Regions from separate parts of the Paenibacillus sp. FSL H8-0260 genome, predicted to be linked through region 4. Evidence: predicted binding sites of a transcription regulator. Region 4 holds the regulator's gene; each other region holds the start of a gene.
The links. The regulator Rex, encoded in region 4, represses fermentation and respiration genes when NADH is low (regulators of the CRP and FNR family bind a similar motif). The targets are predictions, from matches to a motif close to TTGTGAAATATTTCACAA.
Positions count from the first base shown of each region.

Region 1: the regulator Rex is predicted to act here: its motif matches at 3,150-3,167, upstream of MHI51_RS28865 (formate/nitrite transporter family protein).
Region 2: the regulator Rex is predicted to act here: its motif matches at 3,290-3,307, upstream of nadA (quinolinate synthase NadA).
Region 3: the regulator Rex is predicted to act here: its motif matches at 2,181-2,198, upstream of scfA (six-cysteine ranthipeptide SCIFF).

Region 1 is NZ_CP150298.1:6,483,866-6,489,925, reverse strand. Features, by position in the region: gene MHI51_RS28875 (formate--tetrahydrofolate ligase) at 1-230, shown strand, start outside; gene MHI51_RS28870 (FAD-dependent oxidoreductase) at 566-1,930, shown strand; gene MHI51_RS28865 (formate/nitrite transporter family protein) at 3,271-4,098, shown strand; gene MHI51_RS28860 (MFS transporter) at 4,560-5,780, shown strand; gene MHI51_RS28855 (GNAT family N-acetyltransferase) at 5,849-6,060, shown strand, end outside.
Region 2 is NZ_CP150298.1:72,041-78,100, reverse strand. Features, by position in the region: gene nadC (carboxylating nicotinate-nucleotide diphosphorylase) at 1-635, opposite strand, end outside; gene nadB (L-aspartate oxidase) at 625-2,241, opposite strand; gene nadA (quinolinate synthase NadA) at 2,281-3,219, opposite strand; gene ftsH (ATP-dependent zinc metalloprotease FtsH) at 3,479-5,533, opposite strand; gene hpt (hypoxanthine phosphoribosyltransferase) at 5,643-6,060, opposite strand, start outside.
Region 3 is NZ_CP150298.1:854,965-861,024, reverse strand. Features, by position in the region: gene MHI51_RS03730 (helix-turn-helix domain-containing protein) at 1-34, shown strand, start outside; gene scfB (thioether cross-link-forming SCIFF peptide maturase) at 489-1,883, opposite strand; gene scfA (six-cysteine ranthipeptide SCIFF) at 2,006-2,155, opposite strand; partial or broken gene MHI51_RS03715 (hypothetical protein) at 2,546-2,920, opposite strand; gene MHI51_RS03710 (response regulator) at 2,976-3,758, opposite strand; gene MHI51_RS03705 (histidine kinase) at 3,733-5,319, opposite strand; gene MHI51_RS03700 (flavocytochrome c) at 5,592-6,060, shown strand, end outside.
Region 4 is NZ_CP150298.1:4,687,715-4,693,774, forward strand. Features, by position in the region: gene MHI51_RS20875 (AAA family ATPase) at 1-832, opposite strand, end outside; gene MHI51_RS20880 (hypothetical protein) at 825-1,367, opposite strand; gene MHI51_RS20885 (DUF5590 domain-containing protein) at 1,778-2,296, opposite strand; gene MHI51_RS20890 (amidohydrolase) at 2,469-3,770, opposite strand; gene MHI51_RS20895 (redox-sensing transcriptional repressor Rex) at 3,757-4,410, opposite strand; gene dinG (ATP-dependent DNA helicase DinG) at 4,541-6,060, opposite strand, start outside.

The DNA.
Region 1 (6,060 bases), 1.8 Mb from region 4:
ATCTTCAAGTATGTTTGGCGAAGACGCCTTATTCCTTCTCCGACCAGCCTAGACTCCTCGGAGCACCGGAAGGCTTTACGATTGGTGTCCGAGATATTACCCTTTCGCTTGGTGCAGGTTTTGCGGTAGTTATTACAGGCAATATCGTTACGATGCCAGGTCTGCCAGCTAAGCCAGCCGCTGAGGGACTATGGATGGATGAGGACGGAGAGATTCACGGTTTGGTGTAAAAGTGTTTTAATAAAAGGCTTCTCCTTGTTGGTATTAGAGGGGAGGCTTTTTTTTATGCTTCCTTTGGATTCCTGCAAATGCGGATCATAATGTACCTCCCACGTGGCAAAGCTAACGGAGTCGCATTCGGCAGCAGTGGCGGAAAAAAACTTAAAATTGTGAACAATATGAGGATATAGGTAAAAAAGACTTGTAATGTGATAAATATCACAATATAATCAGTTTATAAAGTGAAATAAATCACAACTAACCCATTGTTGATCAGATTCCATCATTGATCGGTCATGCAAGTCAAATATATAACCCGATTGTCCATTTGAAGGAGGAAGAAATAATGAAAGTAGCTGTCATTGGATGTACCCATGCCGGAACCGCCGCAATTGTGAATACTGCTCAACTTTACCCGGATGCCGAGATTACTGTATATGAGCGTAATGATAATATTTCCTTCTTATCCTGTGGGATTGCCTTGTATGTAGGTGGAGTGGTTAAAGACCCAGAGGGGCTATTCTATTCTTCACCAGAAAAGCTTGCAGAGCTTGGCGTAAAGACCAATATGCGTCATGAAGTAACTGCAGTGGATACGAAGTCCAAAACATTGCGTGTACGCAATCTGGAGACAGGCCACGAGTTCGCTGACACCTACGATAAGCTGATTATGACTACAGGTTCATGGCCGATTGTACCGAAGCTTGAAGGATTTGAACTCGAGGGGATTTTACTTTCCAAGAACTATGATCATTCCAACACTATTATAGAAAAAGCTAAACAAGCAAATAAAATCACCGTCGTCGGCGCTGGATATATCGGCGTAGAACTGGTGGAAGCTTTTCAAATGAATGGCAAGCAAGTTACACTAATTGATGGTGAAGATCGCATTCTGAGTAAATACCTGGATCAAGAATTTACTGCACCGATCGAACAATCTTTTCAGGATCATGGGATTAAATTGGCACTGAATGAGAAGGTTAGCTCTTTTGCAGGCAAAGACGGTAAGGTAACAAAGGTTATTACAAGCAAAGGTGAGCATGAGACAGATCTGGTCATTCTCTGCATTGGTTTCCGTCCTAATACTGAACTCTTAAAAGGTCAAGTCGATATGCTGCCCAATGGTGCCATTGTAGTCAATAACTATATGCAGACTAGCTGCCCGGATGTATATGCCGCTGGCGACAGCTGTGCGATTCATTACAACCCTACAGGCAAACACGCCTATATCCCACTGGCAACCAATGCCGTACGGATGGGAACCTTAGTTGCGCGCAACTTGGTAACAGAGACCATTCCTTATATGGGTACACAAGGAACTTCGGGCATTAAGATTTATGAAGACAATATCGCTGCAACAGGGCTTACTGAAGAAGGAGCTAAGGCTGAAGGAATGGACGTAGAAACCGCCATGATTATTGATAACTACCGTCCAGAATTTATGCCCACCTTTGAGCAGGTTCAGTTAAAAGTAGTGTTTGATCGCGCCACACGCCGTATTCTCGGGGCTCAAATTATGTCCAAGATGGATCTGACGCAATCGATCAACACAGTGTCTGTATGTATTCAAAATCATATGACAATCGACCAACTAGCCTTTATCGATTTCTTCTTCCAACCGCATTACAACAAACCTTGGAACTTCCTGAATACAGTAGGTCTTCAAGCGCTGCCGACAACAGTACCAAGCAAAGAGGCTGTAACGGTTTAAAAAGAAACGTTTGTTTCTGAGTGATTTATCGAAGAATTAGACAGCCTTGTAAAGCTAGAGAAGCAGTGATCCATCTGTTACGGGAGGATCACTGCTTTTTTTTGTTAGGTGCATAATGATTAGCTGCATGGGTAGGTGCAATCCAATGGCTTCGGTGATGGTAGCAAGTCAAATGTGCTCGAAAGTTACGAATAAGGTCAACTGAGTCCGATCGTGCTGAGTCATCGCCCCCCGCAGAAGCTTTCGGACTCAGAAGCCGCTAATTAGCAAATAATCGCCTTTTGAGCGTGGTTTCGGACACCGGTGCAGCTATTACATAGAATGAGGTGCAACTAGTGTGTTTTTGGTGCCAATAGCGACTATGGGGTCCGATAGCGAGCCAAATATGCTCGAAAGTTACGAATAGGGTCAACTGAGTCCGATTGTGCTGAGTTTTCACCCTCCGCAGAAGCTTTCGGACTCAGAAGCCGTTAATTAGCAAATAATCGCCTTTTGAGCGTGGTTTCGGACTCCAGTGCAGCTATTGCATAGAATGAGGTGCAACTAGTGTGTTTTTGGTGCCAATAGCGACTATGGGGTCCGATAGCAAGCCAAATGTGCTCGAAAGCTACGAATAGGGTCAACTGAGTCCGATTGTGCTGAGTTTTCACCCTCCGCAGAAGCTTTCGGACTCAGAAGCCGCTATTTAGCAAATAATCGCCGTTTGAGCGTGGTTTCGGGCTCCAGTGCAGCTATTACATAGAATGAGGTGCAACTAGTGTGTTTTTCGTGCCAATAGCGACAATGGGGTCCGATAGCAAGCCAAATGTGCTCGAAAGCTACGAATAGGGTCAACTGAGTCCGATTGTGCTGAGTTTTCACCCTCCGCAGAAGCTTTCGGACTCAGAAGCCGCTATTTAGCAATTAATCACTTTTTGAGTCTGGTTTCGGACTCCAATGCAGCTATTACATAGAATGAGGTACAAATAGAGTGTTTTTCGTGCCAATAGCGACAATGGGGTCCGATAGCAAGCCAAATGTGCTCGAAAGCTACGAATAGGGTCATCTGAGTCCGATGTCCGGTTGTGGGCCAAATGTGCTCGAAAGTTACGATTAGAGTCAATTGAGTCCGATAGCTGCTGCGTACGCTCAAATGTAATCCAACGAAACAAGATATGCTGGCTTAGCCGGTCATACACAAACTTCTATTTGTGCACAGGTCGCAGTAAATTTGACATGTCAGTGAAAACTTTCACTTAGTTTTCTCAAAGTGATAATTATCACGTTAATGTGTTTTACGACACGCTACAATGGTCATAAAGGAACAAATTTGAAGTAAATAGATGAAGGGGATAGGAACCATGGCTTATAGCAAACCGCAGCAAATTGCCGAAGTAACTGTAGAGAACGGCATAAAAAAAGCTCATAATCCGCTAAGTACCGTACTTATTCTGGGCTTTTTGGGAGGAGCGTTTATTGCGCTCGGGTTTTTATTAGATATTCGCGTCATTGCTGGCGCACCACAGGAATGGGGTTCCATTGCTAACTTTATCGGAGCCGCAGTCTTCCCCGTTGGGCTGATCATGGTACTCCTTGCAGGTGGAGAACTGCTGACAGGGAATATGATGGCCGTGCCGCTCGCTTTTATGGCTAAGAAGATTTCTTTCTGGGAAGTTGTGAAGAATCTTTTGCTCATTACGATTAGTAATCTGGCAGGGGCATTATTTGTAGCTTATTTCTTCGGTCATGTGGTGGGTTTAACTTCAGAGGGTGTGTATTTAGAAAAATTGGTGGATATGGCTGGTCATAAAATCGATGCAGAATTCTTTCCGGCATTTGTTTCGGGTATCGGCTGTAACTGGCTCGTTGCGCTGGCCGTATGGCTCTCCTATGGAGCAGATAACTTCAGCGGCAAAATCCTTGGTATTTGGTTTCCAACGATGGCCTTTGTTGCGATCGGATTCCAGCACGTTGTAGCTAACATGTTCCTAATTCCAGCAGCTATTTTTGAAGGTTATTATTCATGGGGGCAATACTTCACTAACTTTGTTCCCGTCTGGCTCGGCAATCTAACGGGTGGGGCAATATTTGTCGCAGCTGCCTATTGGATGGCATACTTGCGTAAAGCACCTACGGCTATTCAATCCGTAGATAGCATGTCCGGCAGCAGTGTCAAGAAACACGCTTAAGCTCGTCTTATAGAGCACTCCATAGAACATTCAAGGTCTGCCTTATTGGTGGCGTTAATGTTTTAGGGGTGCTTTTTGTTATGTAGACACAAAAAAAATCCGCCGTGATATATCCGCGCTCGGGGGAACGAAATCGGATCACGGCGAATTTTGAAGGGGGAGTGTTTCTAGGCTCTATTACCCCGTCTTTCTAAAAGCGAATCAGTTTCTTCTTGTTTAGTTTGCTTTACGGACGACAGCCACGGCTTTAAAATAAGAATAGATATTAGAACTAGAGAGGACTGCGGACGTGAACCCCAAGGGAGACGGGATATTTCATGCGATATGTGCGTTTTATCCTCTAGATTTCATGCGCACTTTATCACGATAAAACGTCAATGTGTATGCTTGCTCATAGCCCTGTTTTGGGATGATACTGGATGAATTAATGACACATATATAACAGGGGATGTACACTACTTATGAAGTTTTTACAGGCATATCCAAAAGAAGTGAAAATATTTCTCATTGCCAGCCTAATTAACGCAACAGGTAGTGCGCTGATGTGGCCGCTCGTTACGATGTATGTATTTGATGAGCTTGGACGCAGCATGTCAGATGCTGGACTGGTGATTCTTATTCAATCGGTTGGTGGGATCGTGGGTCAACTACTCGGGGGCTCACTCTATCATAAGGTAGGCGTGAACCGGCTGATTGTCGGAGCGCTCGCCATGAATGCTTTGGCACTGTTCACCTTGCCGGCAGCTAGTAACAACTGGACGTTATTTATGGTTGCAATGGGACTAGTGGGATTATTTAATTCCTTATCATTACCTGCCATTCAGGCATTTATCGGCTTTCGTTTCACGAAGCAGCGTGGTGAGCTGTTTAATGTTATTTATGTCGCCAATAATATTGGTGTAGCACTGGGGACGGCATTAAGTGGTTTTTTGGCCGATATTTCCTATATGCTAAGCTTTGTAATGAATGGTGTAACCTCGGCGGTATTTGCGGGTTTCTTTTTTATATATCTGAAGAAAATCGGTGGAGAACCTGCGCATGAGGTAATGGGGCATCAGAAGAATGAACCAGAGAAACAATCCACGTGGAAGCTAATGGGGCATACTCGTATTTATCTTTATATGGGGATCGGTTCTTTGTTCCTGCTTCTCGGTAACTCTATCTGGAATACAGGGGTATCTCCGTTCATTATTTCAGAGGGCTGGCCTAAGAAAACTTATGGTTTTCTCTGGACACTGAACGGTATTTTGATTTTTGCAGCTCAGCCATTGGTAACAATGATTAAGCGCTGGTTCGCGTCTACCTCAACGGCGCAAATGACTGCAAGTGCCCTGTTTTATTTGGGTGGCTATGCGTTTCTTTTGTGGATGCCTAATTATCCTGGCTTAGTGCTTGGAATGGTGCTTGCTACACTGGGAGAAATGCTGATTTCTCCAGCGATGCCATCCTTTATCTCGGATCATGCGGGGCGCAGCGCACCGTTTTATTTGGGACTAAGCGGAGGGATTGGTGCAGTCGGGAGAGTCATTGGCCCTTACTTCATGGGCAGACTGTATGATAGCGGTGGTTTGGCACCAACAGCCTGGCTGGCCTGTGCGATGGCGCTGCTGTCGGTAGGGTTTTTCGTCATCCATGCTTTAGTCAATCGTAAAGGCCATTCGTTAGAGCGGTCCGTAGGATAACTATACACAGTGGATTCCAACATCTGCTGTGAATTCTATAGAGGTGCAAGGCAAGGGGTGTACATCTTATGAAACAAATCAACAAGGCAAGGTTAACTATTAGACCCTCAGAGATTAAAGACGTGCGAGAACTGATTGATCTGGACCATCTGATTTGGACAGAGGACACTAGCCCGGGACCTATGTTGTGGCGCTCACAAGAAGATTTCTTACTGAATGCTCCCCCGGGCTCACAGCTCGTCGCGCTGCAAGATGACAAGCTATGTGGATATGTCGGGTT
Region 2 (6,060 bases), 2.3 Mb from region 4:
CCTGCTGCCAGCGCCTCTTCGACTTGCTCTAAATTCTCGGTCTCCACTTCGATGCTCATCGTATGCGGGATGTTCTTCCGGGCACGACCTACAGCCTGCCGAATACCACCTGCGCCTTTGATATGATTATCCTTGATCATAACTGCATCATATAACCCAAAACGGTGATTAAAGCCTCCACCAATACGAACAGCATATTTCTCCAGCATCCGGTGACCTGGTGTTGTCTTACGTGTGTCCACTAGACGAGTTGGTAATCCCTCCAACACCTGCACGAAAGAAGCTGTTCGTGATGCCACACCCGAAAGACGCTGCATCAAGTTAAGCGCAAGCCGCTCACCTGTTAGAATCGCATGTGTGCTGCCCTCAACCTCAATAATTACAGTCCCTTTGGTTACAGCTTGACCTTCCTCGACAAGTGCTGTAAAACTAAGCGCCGGATCCACAATTTCAAAAACCAGCTCTGCAATTGGAATGCCACAAATTATACCGTCTTCCTTGGCATGAATAATCCCTTTGGACTCATGGCCCACTGGAATCGTCATCTGCGTGGTTACATCTCCGGAACCAACATCTTCCCGCAACCAGGCCTTGATGGATTGTACTAGCTCTTCATTGTAACCATTAAACATCATCGCTTAATTCCTCCACTATTCCCAGTTCGCGAATTTGAAGCAGGTGCTTACGCCACTGATCATCATCCCGCTGCGGATAATCCTCACGGTAATGCGCCCCACGGCTCTCTTCCCGTGCCAGAGCAGACTCTGTCACAAGCAAACAGCAGGTCAGCATATTAGCAAATTCATATTCCTCACGTTTGGACAATGCTGATCCAAAGATTGGCAGCTGTCGTTTTAATTCATCTAGTCCTTTAAGTAACATCTCTTCGTTACGACGTAGTCCGGCATATCGAACCATTACCTTCTGTAGCTTCAAACGACGTTCCACAATAGCTTGAGTTGGCGAATCTACACGTCCCTCGTTACTCTTAACCGATAATACATCACGGTCCAGCGGGGAAAGCTCATGAATCCGATCAATAATACGCTGTCCGAATACAATGGCCTCAGATAATGAATTACTAGCTAAACGGTTAGCGCCATGCAGGCCTGTGGAGGAAACCTCTCCGCAAGCAAACAGACGTGGGATGGTGCTCTCTCCATTCAGATCGGTCTTAATCCCCCCCATCATATAATGCGCAGCGGGAGCCACTGGAATCCAATCACTTGTAATATCCAGTCCATAGCCCATACATGTCTCATATATTGTGGGAAACCGATGCTTCACCATCTCTGGAGATTCATGTGTAATATCCAAATAAACGAACGTTGATTTAGTATGTTCCATTTCACTTACAATAGCTCGTGCTACAATATCCCGCGGAGCTAGCTCAAGCAGGTCATGATAACGTTCCATGAACCGTTCTCCATTAATATTGCGCAAGACTGCTCCTTCCCCACGCACAGCTTCGGAGATTAAAAATCTAGGAGCTCCCGGGTAACTAAGTGCTGTAGGATGAAATTGAATAAATTCCATATCTCGTATATGAGCCCCAGCGCGATAGGCGATCGCTACACCATCTCCTGTAGCTACTTCTGGGTTGGTAGTGTATCGATATAATTGTCCTGCTCCACCAGAGCACAAAATGGTCGCATCCCCTTGCAGGAACAACCTTCCACCACCGGGCCGTTGCAATAATGCGCCTACACATTCTCCACCTTCAGTGATGAGATCGATAACATAATGATCATCCCAGACCTCAATATTCTCATGTTCGGCTACCTGTTCCGCCAATGCACGAACAATCTCATAACCTGTAGCATCCCCATTAGCATGCAAAATACGGCGGTGGCTGTGTGCACCTTCCTGAGTCAAAGCCAGTACCCCATCTTCCTTATCAAACAGAGTTCCTAAGCGAATTAACTCATGAACGCCTTCCGGCCCTTCATTAACAAGTGCATCGACAGCTGTTGAGGAGCAAAGACCTGCTCCGGCCATTAAGGTATCCTGCCGGTGGTAAGCAGGGGAATCATCCTCAGCTATAACAGCTGCGATCCCCCCCTGTGCATAGCGAGTATTACTTTCCATTACTGATTTCTTTGTGATCATTATGACACGCCGATCTTCACTGGCTTTAATAGCTGTGAATAACCCGGCAATCCCTGAACCAATAACAATACAATCTGTCTTTACCGTAGGAATATCCCGAAGATCAAAATCAACCAAATATTGTGGAATCATGACCGCTTTTCACCTGTTTCAACGAAAGAGTAGCGCATGCTACCGGACTTGTAGCATGCGCTCTAGGGATGTTCTGGCTTTGTCGGCGACAGCAGGCGGTACATAGATTTGTGGCTTCATCGTCTCCAGGCATTTCACCAGTTTTTTTAGATTATTAACTTTCATATTAGGACAAACAAGAAATTTGGTAGCAAAATGGAATTCTTTATCTGGACTATCCTTACGAAGCTGATATCCGGTACCATCTTCCGTTCCAACGATAAATTGCTTACGATCCGATTTCCGGCAATACTCCAGAATTGATGTAGTGCTGCCTACATAGTCACCCATGGCGACTACTTCAGGACGACACTCTGGATGAACTACAAATTCCGCATCTGGATATTTTGCTCTCATTTCTACTACATCTTTGACGGTCAACATGTCGTGAGTGTTGCAATAGCCTTCCCAAATAATCAGCTTCTTGCCCGTCTGATCTTGTACATATTGACCAAGATTCTTATCTGGGACCCAAATAATCTCTTCGGCGTCAAGGGATTCGATTACTTTCACAGCATTAGCAGAGGTACAACAAATATCGGTTTCTGCTTTAATCTCGGCGGACGAGTTGATATAAGTGACTACTTTAGCATTTGGATGTTGAGCTTTTAGCTTACGCAAACCGTCTACATTGACCATATCTGCCATTGGACAGCCTGCACGTTCATCAGGAATAAGGACGGTTTTGTTCGGGGCTAGAATTTTTGCACTTTCCCCCATGAAATGAACACCGCAGAATACAATAACTTCTGCATCTGTCTCTGCAGCCTTCTGAGCGAGTAAAAAAGAGTCGCCCCGGAAATCGGCAACCTCCTGAATTTCATCACGTTGATAATAATGAGCTAAAATGATTGCGTTTCGTTCCTTTTTAAGCTGTTCAAGACGTATACGAAGTTCTCGATTCTGTTCCTGCTTGCGCTCAAGCGCCAGAGCTTCCACCGATTGTTCTCCCCCTTAAATCCTCGCGGCTTTTCGCCGACATGATGTTATCAAATGGCATGCGCCATCATGGTGAAAAAATGAACATGCTGATATAAATAGTAAGTAATATTAATCACTAATGTACACAACGTTCCAGCCTCTGTCAATGTAACTGGACAGGCTTTAAGGCATAGAATCCCTTAAAATTTAAAATAAAAAATCCGGAGAACAGTTACGTTCTCCGGATAAATTTACATCATATGAATGGTGGACCCAATTAGGTAAGGCTAGTGCCCCCACCTTTGTTGTCATCACCGGAACCGTCATTACCCTCAGAATCAGGGTTATTCGGGATATCCTTCGACAGGTCAGGAAGTGTGGACTGTTCATCCTCAGGCTTGCCTTGAATGCGAACTCGCACATCACCGATATTGTCGATGACAGGCTCGCCAACTTCATGGGCAACACCTTCGCCACCCTCTGGTTTACCATCCTCGGAAAGGAATCCTTGTTCAATCAGTTGTGTGATCTGATCAAGCTCAAGTGTTTCTTTCTCAAGTAATGTATTGGCAATCAAGTGCATTTCTTTGGAGTGTTTGATCAACAGATCTTTACAACGTTCGTAACTCGAAGTAATAAAGTTCTGCATTTCCTGATCAATCTCATAAGCAATGGAGTCACTGTAATTCTGTTCATGCCCAATATCACGACCCAAGAATACTTGACCTTGAGAAGATCCGAACTGCATAGGTCCAAGCTTATCGCTCATACCGTACTCCATAATCATGGCACGCACGATGCGCGTAGCCTGTTGGAAGTCACTGTATGCACCCGTACCGATCTCACCAATAAACAATTCTTCAGCAACACGTCCACCAAGTAATCCAGTAACCTTATCCAAAAGCTCCTGCTTGGTAACGATCATCCGATCTTCCTTCGGAAGCATAATAACATATCCGCCTGCACGTCCGCGTGGGATAATAGTAACTTTATGCACCATATCGGCGTGCTCAAGGAAGTAACCTGCAATAGTATGGCCTGCTTCATGATAAGCTACAATACGTTTCTCGCGGTCACTGATCACACGGCTGCGTTTCTCAGTACCTACGATAACACGGTCAATAGCTTCATCCACTTCAATCATGGAAATATCTTTACGGTTACGACGTGCAGCTAGCAAAGCTGCCTCATTCAGCAGATTCTCCAGATCAGCACCTGTGAATCCGGTTGTGCGTTTAGCAACAACATCCAGTCTTACATCTTTCGTAAGCGGTTTGTTACGAGCGTGAACCTTAAGTACAGCTTCACGGCCTTTCACATCAGGACGGTCAACCGTAATTTGACGGTCAAAACGTCCTGGACGAAGCAATGCCGGATCAAGTATATCAGCGCGGTTAGTCGCCGCTACAATAATAATGCCTTCGTTACCACCGAATCCATCCATCTCAACCAGCAATTGGTTAAGCGTCTGTTCACGCTCGTCATGTCCGCCACCAAGACCGGCGCCACGCTGACGACCCACAGCATCAATTTCATCAATGAAGATAATACATGGAGCATTCTTCTTAGCATTCTCGAACAAATCACGTACCCGAGAAGCACCGACACCCACGAACATTTCCACAAAGTCAGAACCGGAAATACTAAAGAAAGGAACGCCAGCTTCACCTGCTACCGCACGGGCAAGCAATGTTTTACCTGTTCCCGGAGGACCTACAAGCAATACGCCCTTAGGAATACGTGCGCCAACAGCTGCAAATTTGCGTGGATCTTTTAGGAACTCAACGACTTCGACAAGCTCTTGCTTCTCTTCGTCCGCCCCTGCTACATCCTCAAAGCTGATTTTCTTCTTCTCTTCATTATATAACCGAGCCTTGCTCTTGCCGAAATTCATGACTTTACCGCCGCCACCTTGCGCCTGGTTAAACAGGAAGAAGAACAAGATGAACATAATTACCAGTGGGATAATTGAAGAAAGGAATGTCAGCCAAATGCTGGTACCTTCCATTTTCTTCTGAGTTAATTCAATCCCATTAACATCACTGGCTTGAATCAGTTCATTGATAGCGGCATCTGTAGGAGGAATATATGTGGAGAAGCTTTTCGATTTAGTATCGGCAGGCAGCTCTCTATACTCGCCTGTGACCAGAAAGGCATTACCCTCAAACTGAACCGTCAAATCCTTCACATTGTTGTTCTTGATCTCCTGCCGTAACTCGTCGTATCTAGGGAAATCGGCGGCTTCATTTCCATTGCTCACAAACTGGACAATACCCACCACGACTAAAAATAAAATCAAATAAAAACCAGAATTCCGGATGAACCGATTCATCCCCTACCTCCTCTCACAACACTCAAGTTATTGTACCATAGCCTCTTGGGACACCTCAAATAAAGGAAGTTGTGGGTATCCGATCCGTATGATCGAGGCAGTCCTTAGTTCAATTGGAATAAATCTCAGGTTTCAGTACTCCAACATATGGGAGGTTCCGATACCGCTCGGCATAATCCAATCCGTAACCTACTACAAATTCGTCAGGTAACACGAAGCCTGTGTAGCTGGCTTCAAGATTAACAGTGCGGCCTGATGGTTTATCAAACAAGGTAACCACAGAGATAGTAGCAGCATTCCGGTTGCGGAGCAACTCAATTAAATAGCTGAGTGTAAGACCACTGTCAATAATATCTTCAACGATCAAGATATCGCGGCCTTCTACCGATACATCCAAATCCTTAATAATTTTGACTACTCCAGAGGACTTGGTGGATGCTCCATAGCTGGACACTGCCATGAAATCCATCTCAACAGGTACTGTAATGGCTTTAACCAAATCTGCCATAAATATAAACGCACCTTTT
Region 3 (6,060 bases), 3.0 Mb from region 4:
TGTTTCTGTTGGGGAGTTGTTGGGGGAAGGTTAGTGAAGTGATAGTGGGAGATAACTCTCTGTTTTTGGAATAGATCGTTATTTTCATTTAAATAGATACTACATAGATCTGCAAATTTTTTATGCAGAATCCCTGAAGGGATTTATTATTCAGATTTAGACACGTACCTACGTCGTCCAATAAAATGGAGGCCTGAGGCAATATCTGACCCCCAGCTTTTTATCCTACGGTCCGCTTTCAGGTAACATTCATCATGCTATGTATGTAGACATCAAATAATACATAGCTATAACAACGATATACCAACCTATGGCACGGAATTCATTCCATAGATTCAGATTAAAAGACGATCAGTGACCTGCCCTTTGCAGAAACTGATCGTCTCTCTTGTCTTACAGTCCTTCTTCTCCGTACAAAAAAACCGAGAAAGGCACTTTATTTAAAAGTGTCTATTTCTCGGTTATAGTTTATTCATCCGTTACGTTAACTAGCTAGATTGCCCTTCCATCGCTCTAATGGATTCATCCACCTTTACCATCATGGAACATTCGACTCTTTTGCGGAAGACGTCACAGCTGAAGTCATAGGTTCCGACCAGGGAACCCGTCGCGTGCAGCGCATTGGCAGGACAACCGCCGCTGCAGTAGAGCTTCGCCCAGCAGTCCTTGCATTCCGGCTTCGAGTAGCAGTTGCTCTCTTTAAATTGACATTGCAACCCAGGTTGTGTGATGCCATCCCAGAGGTTTCCCATGCTGTACTCTTCATCCCCGACGAACTGGTGGCAAGGAAAAAGCTCTCCCCCGGGGGTGACAGCAAGATATTCTGTTCCTGAACCACAGCCAGTGATTCTCTTCTGGATGCAGGGTCCTTCCGAGAGGTCAAGCATGTAATGATAAAAGGTAAACCCCTTGCCTTCTTCGCCGCGCCCAATCATTTCTTTTGCGAGAATTTCGTACTGGTTATATATCTCCGGAAGGTCCTCCTCGGTAAGTGCATAGGGTTCCCTTGGATCACAGATGACCGGTTCCATCGAGATTTTGTCAAAACCAAGATCTGCGATATGAAATATATCATTGGTGAAATCGACATTGTTACGAGTGTAAGTTCCCCGTACATAGTACTCTTGGTCTCCGCGCTTACGAACGAATTCCTGAAACTTCGGAAGAATATGATCGTAGCTGCCTTTTCCGTTTACCGTTTGGCGAAGACGGTCATGAACCTCTTTTCTTCCATCCAGGCTTAATACGACATTGTACATTTCCTGATTTAAAAACTCGGTGACCTCATCGTTCAGCAGCATCCCGTTCGTCGTGAAGGTGAAGCGGAACTTCTTTTTGTATTCTTGTTCTTTGCTTCTTGCATAAGCTACGATCTGTTTAACCACTTTCCAAGCCAAGAGCGGTTCCCCGCCGAAAAAGTCGATGTCAAGATTACGATGATGACCCGAATTTTCAAGCAGGTAATCGATAGCTTTTTGTCCAACCTCATAGCTCATGATTGCTCGATCTCCGTTGTATTTCCCCTGGCTAGCGAAGCAATAGTCGCATGACAAATTACAGGTATGCGCAACATTGAGGCAGAGTGCCTTAACATAAGTTTTCCGTTTTTTTAAATCGAGCGAGAGGTTCTCATACTCATCTTTTGTAAAGAGCTGTCCATCATTTATAAGCTCCTCGATATCCGCGATGGTTTCTCGAATGTCGCTCTCGGAAATGCTGGAATCATCTTTATATTTATCCAACAGCGTTGTCACGATTTTGTCGACAGAAGTTTTCTCATAAAGCGCTATAATTTCATATGCTAGGTCATCAACAACATGCACCGAGCCACTATAGGTATCGAGCACGATATTGTATCCGTTTAGTTTATATTGATGAATCATACTTACTAATCAAGCTCCTTTTGCACACAAGTAGAAACGGCTTCGCCATCCTTTAGGGATAGTATCCATTTCTTAAAAATAGCCGCCCATCAGCAGAGCAATGGGCGGTAAAATTCCGAATCCTATCTGTTCATTGCATTTTCACACTTCTGGTTTGCAACGCCGCAGGAAGTTTTACAAGCGGACTGGCAAGAGGTCTGGCATGCGCCGCATCCGCCGTGTTTTGCGGTATCCATCAGTTTGCGGGTGCTCAGTGTTACGATTCTTTTCACGATAAATAACTCCTTCTGTAATTTCTTGTGATCACTTTCACTTAATTTCCATGGAACATCGTAGCAACATCACGCAGGCACGTCTATGATGCCTGTCACCTAGCAGAGCAGAGAGGGGTTAAACATAAGCATCAACACTAATTTTCGTGCAGTCTTTCATGCTTGTGATCGTAGGATGCCGTAGTGGGAACCAGAGTCAGAGCAATGCTAAAAAAGTGAAACAAAAAAGAGACGGCAATGATGCCATCTCTTTAACAACATTTTTTCTCATACTTGTCCGTAAAGTCCAATAAATATAAGGATCTCATAGCACTGTATCCTTCCTTACCAGTAGAGCGACACTCTCCACATACGTGGGTGGACAATGTGAACAAGCTTATATGAGGAGCCCTAAGACACTTCCGGACAGTTTATCTGCTCTTGACGCCTTAGTTCATAAAAATATTGCACAATTGGATGCTTTAACTTCATCTTCTCGCTCATGTTTAAAATACGCTTTTTTCCAACTCGTCTGTCCACTAAAGCTAGAATATTCAATAAGATATCGTCGCTTTCTAAGCTCTCCTCTATGGAAATAGATAAATGCTTAGTAGCTATAACAATAAAGTTCGATTTACTTAATGATGTCTGAGCTGACAAAAGCTCCTTTGCAAGTTCTGATATTTTTCTGCTTCTTGCAATGACTATTAGCCGATCCTCCGGGATGATCCCCTTACTATCTTTTCTAACCGCTTCAATTTCTTCATGGTTGATAGGAATTTGAAGATCTGAACCGAGCATAGCATCTATGGCGTGCTGCAGAGGGACGAGAATGGCCCTCCTATCCATAACCGAACGGATGCTTTTTGTACTCTAAGGGGCTTGAGCCGACTCTATTTTTGAACACACGACTAAAATAGTACTGGCTCTTATACCCTACCTTCACGGCCAGATCCCCGATTTTGATATTCGGCATTACGTCATCCAGAATCTCCTTCGCCTTCGATATCCGAAGCTCAGTGACATAGTCAAGGAATGAAGCACCGATTTCTTGCTTCATACGCTTGCTAAGATAGGTTTGGTTGATATGAAATAGTGCTGCTACTCGAGTAATAGACAGCTCCGGATCCTGATAATGACTGTCAATATACTCGGTCACTTTTTGGATAAGCACTGTTCCATCCCCTGTATACCCGGGAAGCTCCCGCTCCTTATCCACCCTGCCTTCATGTGAATGCAAAGGATATTTTACCTGAAGATGCTCATCGATCCGATGAAGCAGCTTGTTCAGATCACTCTTCGGCACAGGTTTCAATACATAATCGAATGCTTGCAGTTGCACGGCTTGACGCGCATATTCAAAGTTATCGTACCCGCTGATGATGACAACCAGAACCGACGGGCAGCGTTCGCGCAATATATTCATCAGATCGAGCCCATTCATATTCGGCATGTTGATGTCCACAAGACATACATGTGGTAGGGCTTCCTCCACCATATTCAATGCTTCGTTTGCACTTTTCGCTTCTCCTGCAACCTCAAAAAGATACGGACTCTCCTCAATGTATTGTCGCAAGCCTTTGCGAATGATCGTTTCATCATCGACGATGACAATCTTCCACATCTTCATTCCACTCCCCGTCCAAAGGTATTCGAATGACCATAACGGTAATGCCATCTTCGCTCTTCACTGCAAGGCCATATGGCACTCCGTAAGCTAGTCGAATGCGATGGTTTACACTGTATAGCCCAAAGCCTGTGGCAGAACGATCATATGTATCATCAAGAAGGGCTTGATTTATCTGCACAAGCTTCTCTTCCGGAATCATAACCCCATTATTTTCAACCTTAATGACCAAATAATCGGCCTGTTTATATGCTGTAATCGAAATTTTGCACTTTTGATCCCCAAGTGGCTTAATCCCGTGATAAATCGCATTTTCCACCAAAGGCTGCAGTATGAAGCGAACGACTTGGCACTGAGCAAGCTTTTCATCATATCGAAGCTCGTAGTCCAGAATCTCCTCATATCGCACACCTTGAATATGAAGATAACTCTCGACATGGTACAACTCCTGATCAAGCAGAATGTAGGGACTGCCTGTGCCAAGCCCTAATCGGAAATACGCGCTAAGCGCTTCCACCATCTCCACCACATTGTCTGCTCCATGTTCCGTTGCCATCCACTGGATCGTATCCAATGTGTTGTATAAAAAGTGCGGCTTGATCTGCTCATGAATCAGTCTGAGTTCCATCTCCTTTCGGTCCTGCTCCACAGCGTATAATTGAACAAGCATGTCATTGAAGCTTCGTCCAAGATCGCCGATCTCATCCGAGCGCGTAACATCTGCTCGTATGGTTTGGTTGCCGTTCTGCACATTTTCCATTACCTGGCGAAGCGACTGAATTGGACGAATAATGGAAGAAGCAAGCAGCACCAGAAAGACGATAAACGCACTACCGATAAGAACGCCTACCAGCAATGCAGTCCGCTGGGTTTTGATCACCGCTAACGATAGACTTGAATTCGGTACTTTGAGTACTAACTTCCAGCCTTCCACATTTTGAATTGGAGCCTCAAATACACTCATGTTCTTCTTATCTGCTGTATCCTCCGCTCCATCTTCTTCACCCAGCTCTCTGCAATCGACGATAAGCTGGCCTGACTGGTCATATAGCATTACATCTTGAGCAATCTCCCTCATCTTCTTGACGGAGACGGCTGCGGCAATATAAGCTACCTCATCATTCACCGATGGATTCACGCGATAAAGAATGACGACGATTTCGGCTGCATTCGCTTTGGATACGATCGGATTGCTTACCACATAATTGGAATCTGAATTCAGCAGTTTTCGATAGTAGGGTCGGTTTAGTATCGAAAAAGGCTTGTCCCTTGCTGACCAGGAATTTCCGTGAATATCCACCACGCGTATGGATTCGTACTCTACTTTCTTCTTCGCCTCGAACTTATCGAACTCTTGCAGCAATTCATCTCGTGTCCACTGATGGTCCGAAGCTAGAGAAGCAAGCATGTCTATCTCTCCAATGCGCTGATTAAACCAATAATCAATCTGGTCGCTGCGTGCAGTAACCACTTGCTGCGTTAAGTTCTTATTCAAAGGGACAACCGTATGGTTCATCTCCAAATATATTGTTACAAGCAATGCAACGAACAGCAGCAAGAAGCAGCCTCCTGCGATTAACGTAATTTTTAAGTGAATTGATTTCATTGTAATCATAGCCCTTCACAATATCCGTTTCTTACATGCCCGAAAAAGACAAAAAAACACTAATCTGTGCAAATACATAATGCTGTACTAAATCTATAATAGGTCTTGTGCATATTTTCACATGAAATAACATTCATGTCTAGGCTAGAGATAAAGGATTTGCCTAGCAAATCTTCCTCTCCCTAGTGTATGTAACCAATCCACAACAGAATGAAGGAGATATTATGCGAACTCACACGAAAAAGCTGTTATCTATTCTACTAGTCCTCAGTCTTATGTTCACGCTTGCTGCTTGCGGCAGTAAAGATGCAGAGCCCGCTGCAGATGCAAACGGAGTTCAAGTCTTTGAAGGAGTTGGGCAAGGTAAACATGGCGATATTAAAGTACAAGTCTCCTTATTAGATAACAAGATCACTGACATTAAAGTGACAGAGCATAAGGAAAATGAAGTACTTGCAGAACCTGTTTATACGCAGCTCAAGCAAGAGGTCATGGCAACTAACAGCGCAAAAGTTGATGCCATTAGCGGATCTACAGTTACAAGCAAAGGATATCTCGAAGCCATTCAAGATGCAATTACGAAGTCTGGACTTACCCTTGTCGCTGGCGCTGCAGTCAGTGGAAGCAAAGACAAAGAAGAAGTCGAGCAAACCTATGATGTTGTCGTCATCGGTGCCGGGGGTGCTGGCTTTA
Region 4 (6,060 bases):
AGGCTTCTTCGGAAATTTTGTCGAGGTTCACATTGGCATGAAGCGGCTTATTTTTGGCATGTAATTCGAGAATCGATCTGCGGCCTTTTTTATCAGGCATGTCCACTTGAATATGACGGTCAAACCGGCCAGGACGCAGCAATGCTGAATCAAGCATTTCTTTACGGTTAGTGGCTGCTACCAGTAGAATGCGTGGTGTTTCGTTGTTATAGATCCCGTCCATCTCAGTCAACAGCTGATTCAAGGTCTGATCATATTCTCGTTGCTGTCCGCCTTCACGCTTACCGCCAATTACGTCAATTTCATCTATGAAAATAATAGCGCTTTGCTTGTTTTCCTTAAGGGCGCGGGTACGGGCATCCTTAAACAAATCGCGGATACGGCCGGCACCGACACCTACGTACATTTCTACAAACTCACTGCCTGATGCTGCAACAAATACAGAGTTCGTATAATGTGCTGCTGCTCTAGCCATAAGGGTCTTACCTGTTCCTGGAGGGCCTGTAAGCAGAATCCCTTTCAAAGGCCGAATCCCGAATTTGCTGATTTCCTCATGCCGGATCAAAAAATCCAACGCTTCACGAAGCTCCTGTTTTGCATTGTCTTGCCCGCCAATTTCTTCAAAAGTAAGCTTTGAAGGTCCATCCTTCTTGCGTTTCTTCCCGGCACCTGCATTTACCGCAAGTCCGCCTCTTAAATGAGCAATGATAAGTAAAGCCGTGAGCATCCCAGCAGCAATTACAATCGGGAATATATTAATGCCTAGAAAAGCCATGAAAATAAACAAGACAGGAACAAATCCGATTAGAATTTCTTTAAGGTATTTAGGCATTATTCCATACCCCCAATGTCGCAGGTTTTCGCGGCAAAATAATAAATTTGCTTTCTTTTCCATTACTCAAGCTTACATAGACATTATTGTCGTCAATTTCTGTTGAGGCTATCACATTTTTATATTGCGGATATTGCGCTTTGAGTCCATCAAGTTCTGTGGGTATAAGTGTATATTTACGGCTCTCCATGGCTTCAGCTACAGAGAACATCGCTTTATCCCAGTATTCATCCAGCAATTCACTGGAGTTCTGTTCTACATCAAGTTTTAGTGTACGTCCATCAATCATCGATTTTCCTTCTTGGGAGACGTACTGAACCAGCTCACGTAATTTCGTGCCTGGCTGGAGATCAAGTTTCAAAGTGACCTCATTGCGGTTAATACTGATATGAGAATTATTGACGCCCTCATATTGAGATACAATCTTCTGAAGTGGTTCCTGCATTGCAAACTGACGATACAAAAAGAAGCCACCAAACAATAGAGTAGCCGACAGTAGAGACGTTATCAGCACAGGTACAAGACGTAATTTCAAGAAACGTCCTCCTCTCAAAGATGACAAAATATAAAGCTCATTATAATAATTTATAGCTACTTGAGAGCTCATCAGAGAGACTGAAGTCTCTTATTGCTGTTCTAATTACAAGTAGTAGTATATCACAGGTGTATATACTAATTTCAAAATAAATGTGAATATATTTAAAATTTAATTTTTTAAATATTTCCATCAATACCAAATAAATTCCTCACTTTCGACAAAACCGGCCTTGATTTTTAATCAATCGGCCTATTTTCGTATGTGAATTTAAGAGAATATTCGATGATAACCACCCATTCAGTATATCACTTAGTATATCACTTTTGTACATCAAATAAATGTAAACAAGCGAACTTATTATAAGTTCGCTTGTTTACTATGACACCCTTAATTTCCTTATGTTCAGCTTAACTTTTAGGTAAACTGTAACCTTCGCCCATTCGGGACCCATCCGAAAAGCGATAAAATTGATAATAATACCGACCGCTCTGTTTATAAAAAAGCTGCCAAGCATACTCTCCGTTATATACTCCCGGCAGCAAGCGTTCAATCGTTATGTCCGGAAGATCAGCTTTGATAATGCCGCGTATTTGGGCTTCCGAGGTTCCTTTACTTAGTTCCTCAGCAAACACTGCGTCGTCGCCTTCAGCAAATTTTCCATCTACCGTAAAGCGGACCCAGACCATAAGAGCAGTCCCGGCTTCATTTTTCCCTGTTAATACCCAGTACACTGCATTTTCATCCCAAACCGATTTTTGTGCTTTGGTTACCTCTGTTAGACCCGCTCTGGTTTTGGCAACATCCTTAGCGATATCACGCTCGTTCCATTGATCTTTCATAATATAGGCATAGAACTGGATAAGTCCAAACCCCAGGAGCAGAATCAGAACTGACCCCAGGAGGATCCATTTTTTCCTTTTCTTCAAGGTACAGCTCCCTTTCTAGTAATATATCTTTTTTGATTATATAACACACCCGCGTGTTTATCCAAAATTTCATAATTTTCTAGGTTTCCCAGCCTTAAAAATACACAAAAGGCCGCAACTTTTGCTAAAAGCAAAAAGTCGCAGCCTATTATTTATTCGTTATTCTCCAGACTTAACGCTTCAATAAACCTTCGAAGGCTTCTTGCGCTTTACGCCGGATAGCTTCCTCATCCAGGGTTAAGCATTGTCCATGCTTGATGACCTGTTTACCATTCACCCACACATGCTCAACATCCTTAGCGCTAGCAGAGTAAACCGCATGAGACAACAGATCTGTGTGTGGCAGCAAATGCGGCTGATCGATATCAATAGCAATGAAATCTGCTTTCATCCCTACAGCAAGTCTGCCTACATTATTTAAAAAGATGGACTGCGCGCCATATTCTGTAGCCATACGCAGAGCCTCTGGAGCTGGAACAGCCGTTGGATCACCGCTGACACCCTTATGAATGAGAGCTGCAAGCCGCATCTCTTCAAACATATCCAAGTTATTGTTGCTTGCCGCGCCATCCGTGCCAAGAGACACCTTCACACCAGCTTTTAGAAGATCAGTAACCCGAGCCACTCCGCTAGCCAACTTCAAATTACTGCCCGGATTATGAGATACACCCACATTATGGCGAGCCAAGATCTCAATCTCTTCATCATTTAAATGAACACCATGTGCAACTATCGAGGGACGTGTGAACATGCCAAGCTTCTCTAAGTGAGCTACAGGACGCAACCCGTAATCCGCCACATTTTGTTCCACTTCACGTTTCGTTTCGGACATATGCGTATGCATCGGTAAATCCAGATCATGCGCTGCCTGCACGAACTTAACCAGGAAGTCCGGAGGGCAAGTATAAGGGGCGTGCGGCGAGATCATAGTAGTAATTCTGCCTTCAGCCTTTCCATGCCAGTTACGGGCAAAAGAAATCGCTTCCGCAAGCTTGTGATTCTGTACATCCTCTGGACATAACCCGATCACACCACGCATCAATACGGAACGGATACCTGATAACTCAGCTACCTCGGCTACTCGGTCCATATGATCATACATATCGAGGAAGGTCGTAGTTCCACCCTTCAGCATTTCCAATACAGATAAGGAGGTTCCCCAGTATACATCATCACCGGTGAACTTTTCCTCCATTGGCCACATCTTCTCCTGAAGCCACACTTGTAGCGCTAAATCATCTCCATATCCACGCAGCAAAGACATCGCCGCATGACCATGTGTGTTTACAAGTCCAGGCATGAACAGCAGACGGCTGCCATCAACCACTTGCACTCCAGCTTCCATCTGAGGCTCTTCTTTTCCTATGTAAGTGATTAAATCATCTTCAATAGTCATATATCCACTCAGAACCGGCTCATCCGTTCCCGGAGTCAGAAAATACCCGCCCTTAATTATCGTTTTATTGTTGTTCATGTTCGCTTTCTTCCTTTCCATCCCGCAAGTAATAAGCAAGACTTTGCAGATCAGTTGTAAAATCAGCTGCATGCACCCGGATATTCGGTGGTGTCTTCAGAATCACAGGGGCAAAGTTCAAAATCGCTTCAATCCCAGAAGAAATGAGAATATCTGCTACATTTTGAGCTTCTGAATCAGGTACGGTAATAATGGCAATGCGAATACCTTGCTCACGAATCGTGCTGCCTAGTTCATCCATCGGTTGCACAGTAAGGGAGTTGATCTTACGTCCAACCTTAGGAGCGTACGAATCAAATATAGCCGTGATTTTCATAGTATCTTTAAGATATGCATTGTAATTAGACAAGGCATGTCCGAGATTACCTGCTCCAACTAAAGCTACATTAAGCTGTTGATCCAGCTTCAGGATATGACGGATTTTCTCAATAAGATACGTTACATCATAGCCGATACCTTTTCTGCCGAAGTCACCAAAATATGCTAAATCCTTACGAATCTGTGCGGGATTAAGATCAAGCTTTTGTCCAAGTTCCTGAGAGGAAACTGTTAATATTTCGCGATTCTGGAGATCATTCAAAAAACGCAAGTACACAGGCAGTCTGCGAACAACGGCTTCTGATATTTTATCCGATTTCATATTTTTCCTCCTAAAAATAGTAATGTTCTTGTGAAAATCCATATTCAAACGTCTACCTCTCCTTATTAAGGACGGTACTGTAACACACCGCCCTTAAGGATAAGGAGGAGCTAAACTGAAGACGAGCGTTTTAAGAAGCGCCGCCATCCTCTAGCCATTCCGCTATGCGAGGGACCATTTGATCAGTAAGCATATGCTCCATTTTGGGACCAGGCAATGAATAAAGGAAATACTTCCCGTAATGAGATTCAATAACCCTTGTATCATAAACAATAACTATTCCGCGATCCTGCGCCGTGCGAACCAGTCTTCCGAATCCCTGCTTAAAACGAATAACCGCTTGAGGAACAGATAATTTCATGAACGGATTCTTCTTCTGGGCCTGTAATAACTCCGACTTCGCTTCCGCCAACGGGTGATTCGGCGGTTGAAACGGAAGTCTCACGATGGCCAGGCAAGTCAGTGCTTCACCTGGAATATCTACACCTTCCCAGAAGCTGCTCGTCCCCAGCAATACGGATGCTGCACTGTCCTGAAAGCGGCGGATCAGCTTGCTCCGGCTGCCACCTTCCACGCCTTGACCAAGCACCGTAATCTCTTGTGAGGCTAAAGCCTCTTTAAGCGGATCATATACCTGACGCAGCATTTTATAAGAAGTAAACAGAACCAGCATCCGCCCACGTGTTGTTTTAGCAGCTTCCGATAATGACTGTACGAGTGTATCGACAAATCGAGCATCGCCCACACTGCCCTTCACACTAGGAAAATCACGCGGTATAACTAACAGTGCCTGCTCGCGATACTTAAAGGGAGAAGGAAGAAGTGAGGTCATTAGACGTCCTTCTTCCGCAGCTTCGTTAAGTCCGAGATTATCAATCATAAATTGAAAAGATTTATCTACAGACAGCGTCGCCGAGGTAAGCACGATGCTTTTTTTCTTATCGAAGAACAACTCTTTAAGCTGGCTGCTAACATCCACAGGGACAGCATACATCTGCAGTGATTTGCTGCGGTAATTCCCATTTGCCTCCAGCCAATATACTACATTATCGTCATTCAGCCCCATAAAGAATCTTACTTGCTCACGGATGGAAGCCAAATCCTTAAATAAACCGCTAATATCAGTAACAAGACTGTCTGCTGAGGATTGGCTTTCCTGGTCGCGCATCTCGTTAAGCATTTTATCACCCTTACGGATGATGTCGCTTAACGTCAGATTCATAGTGTTCTCTAGTGCAACCAATTCATCCCAATCCTTCGGCTTACGGGCGGGAATCAAACGCATAACCAGTTGTCCCGCTTCCCCTGCCCCTGCATCACTGCGTTCCGGCAAAAGGCTGAACAGCTTGTCGCTGAGTGCATCCCAGGTTTCTTTGACGGTAAGCAGATCCGGGTAGATCCGATCGATGACTCCGCTCCATTCTGAAGCCTCTTCACTGCCTGACGACTGTAATATCTGGCGCAGAGCAGGAAGCTGTCCGTTTCGGCTATCTTTATACAGCCGCGATAATGTGTGTGCCACAGTGAAATGCTTCATATGCATGCCAAGATGTTTACCAGCCACATCTTCTAAATGATGTGCTTCATCAATGACAAGATGCTCGTAAGCCGGAAGCAGCTGGTGCCCAGCCTTAACATCTGCGAATAGCT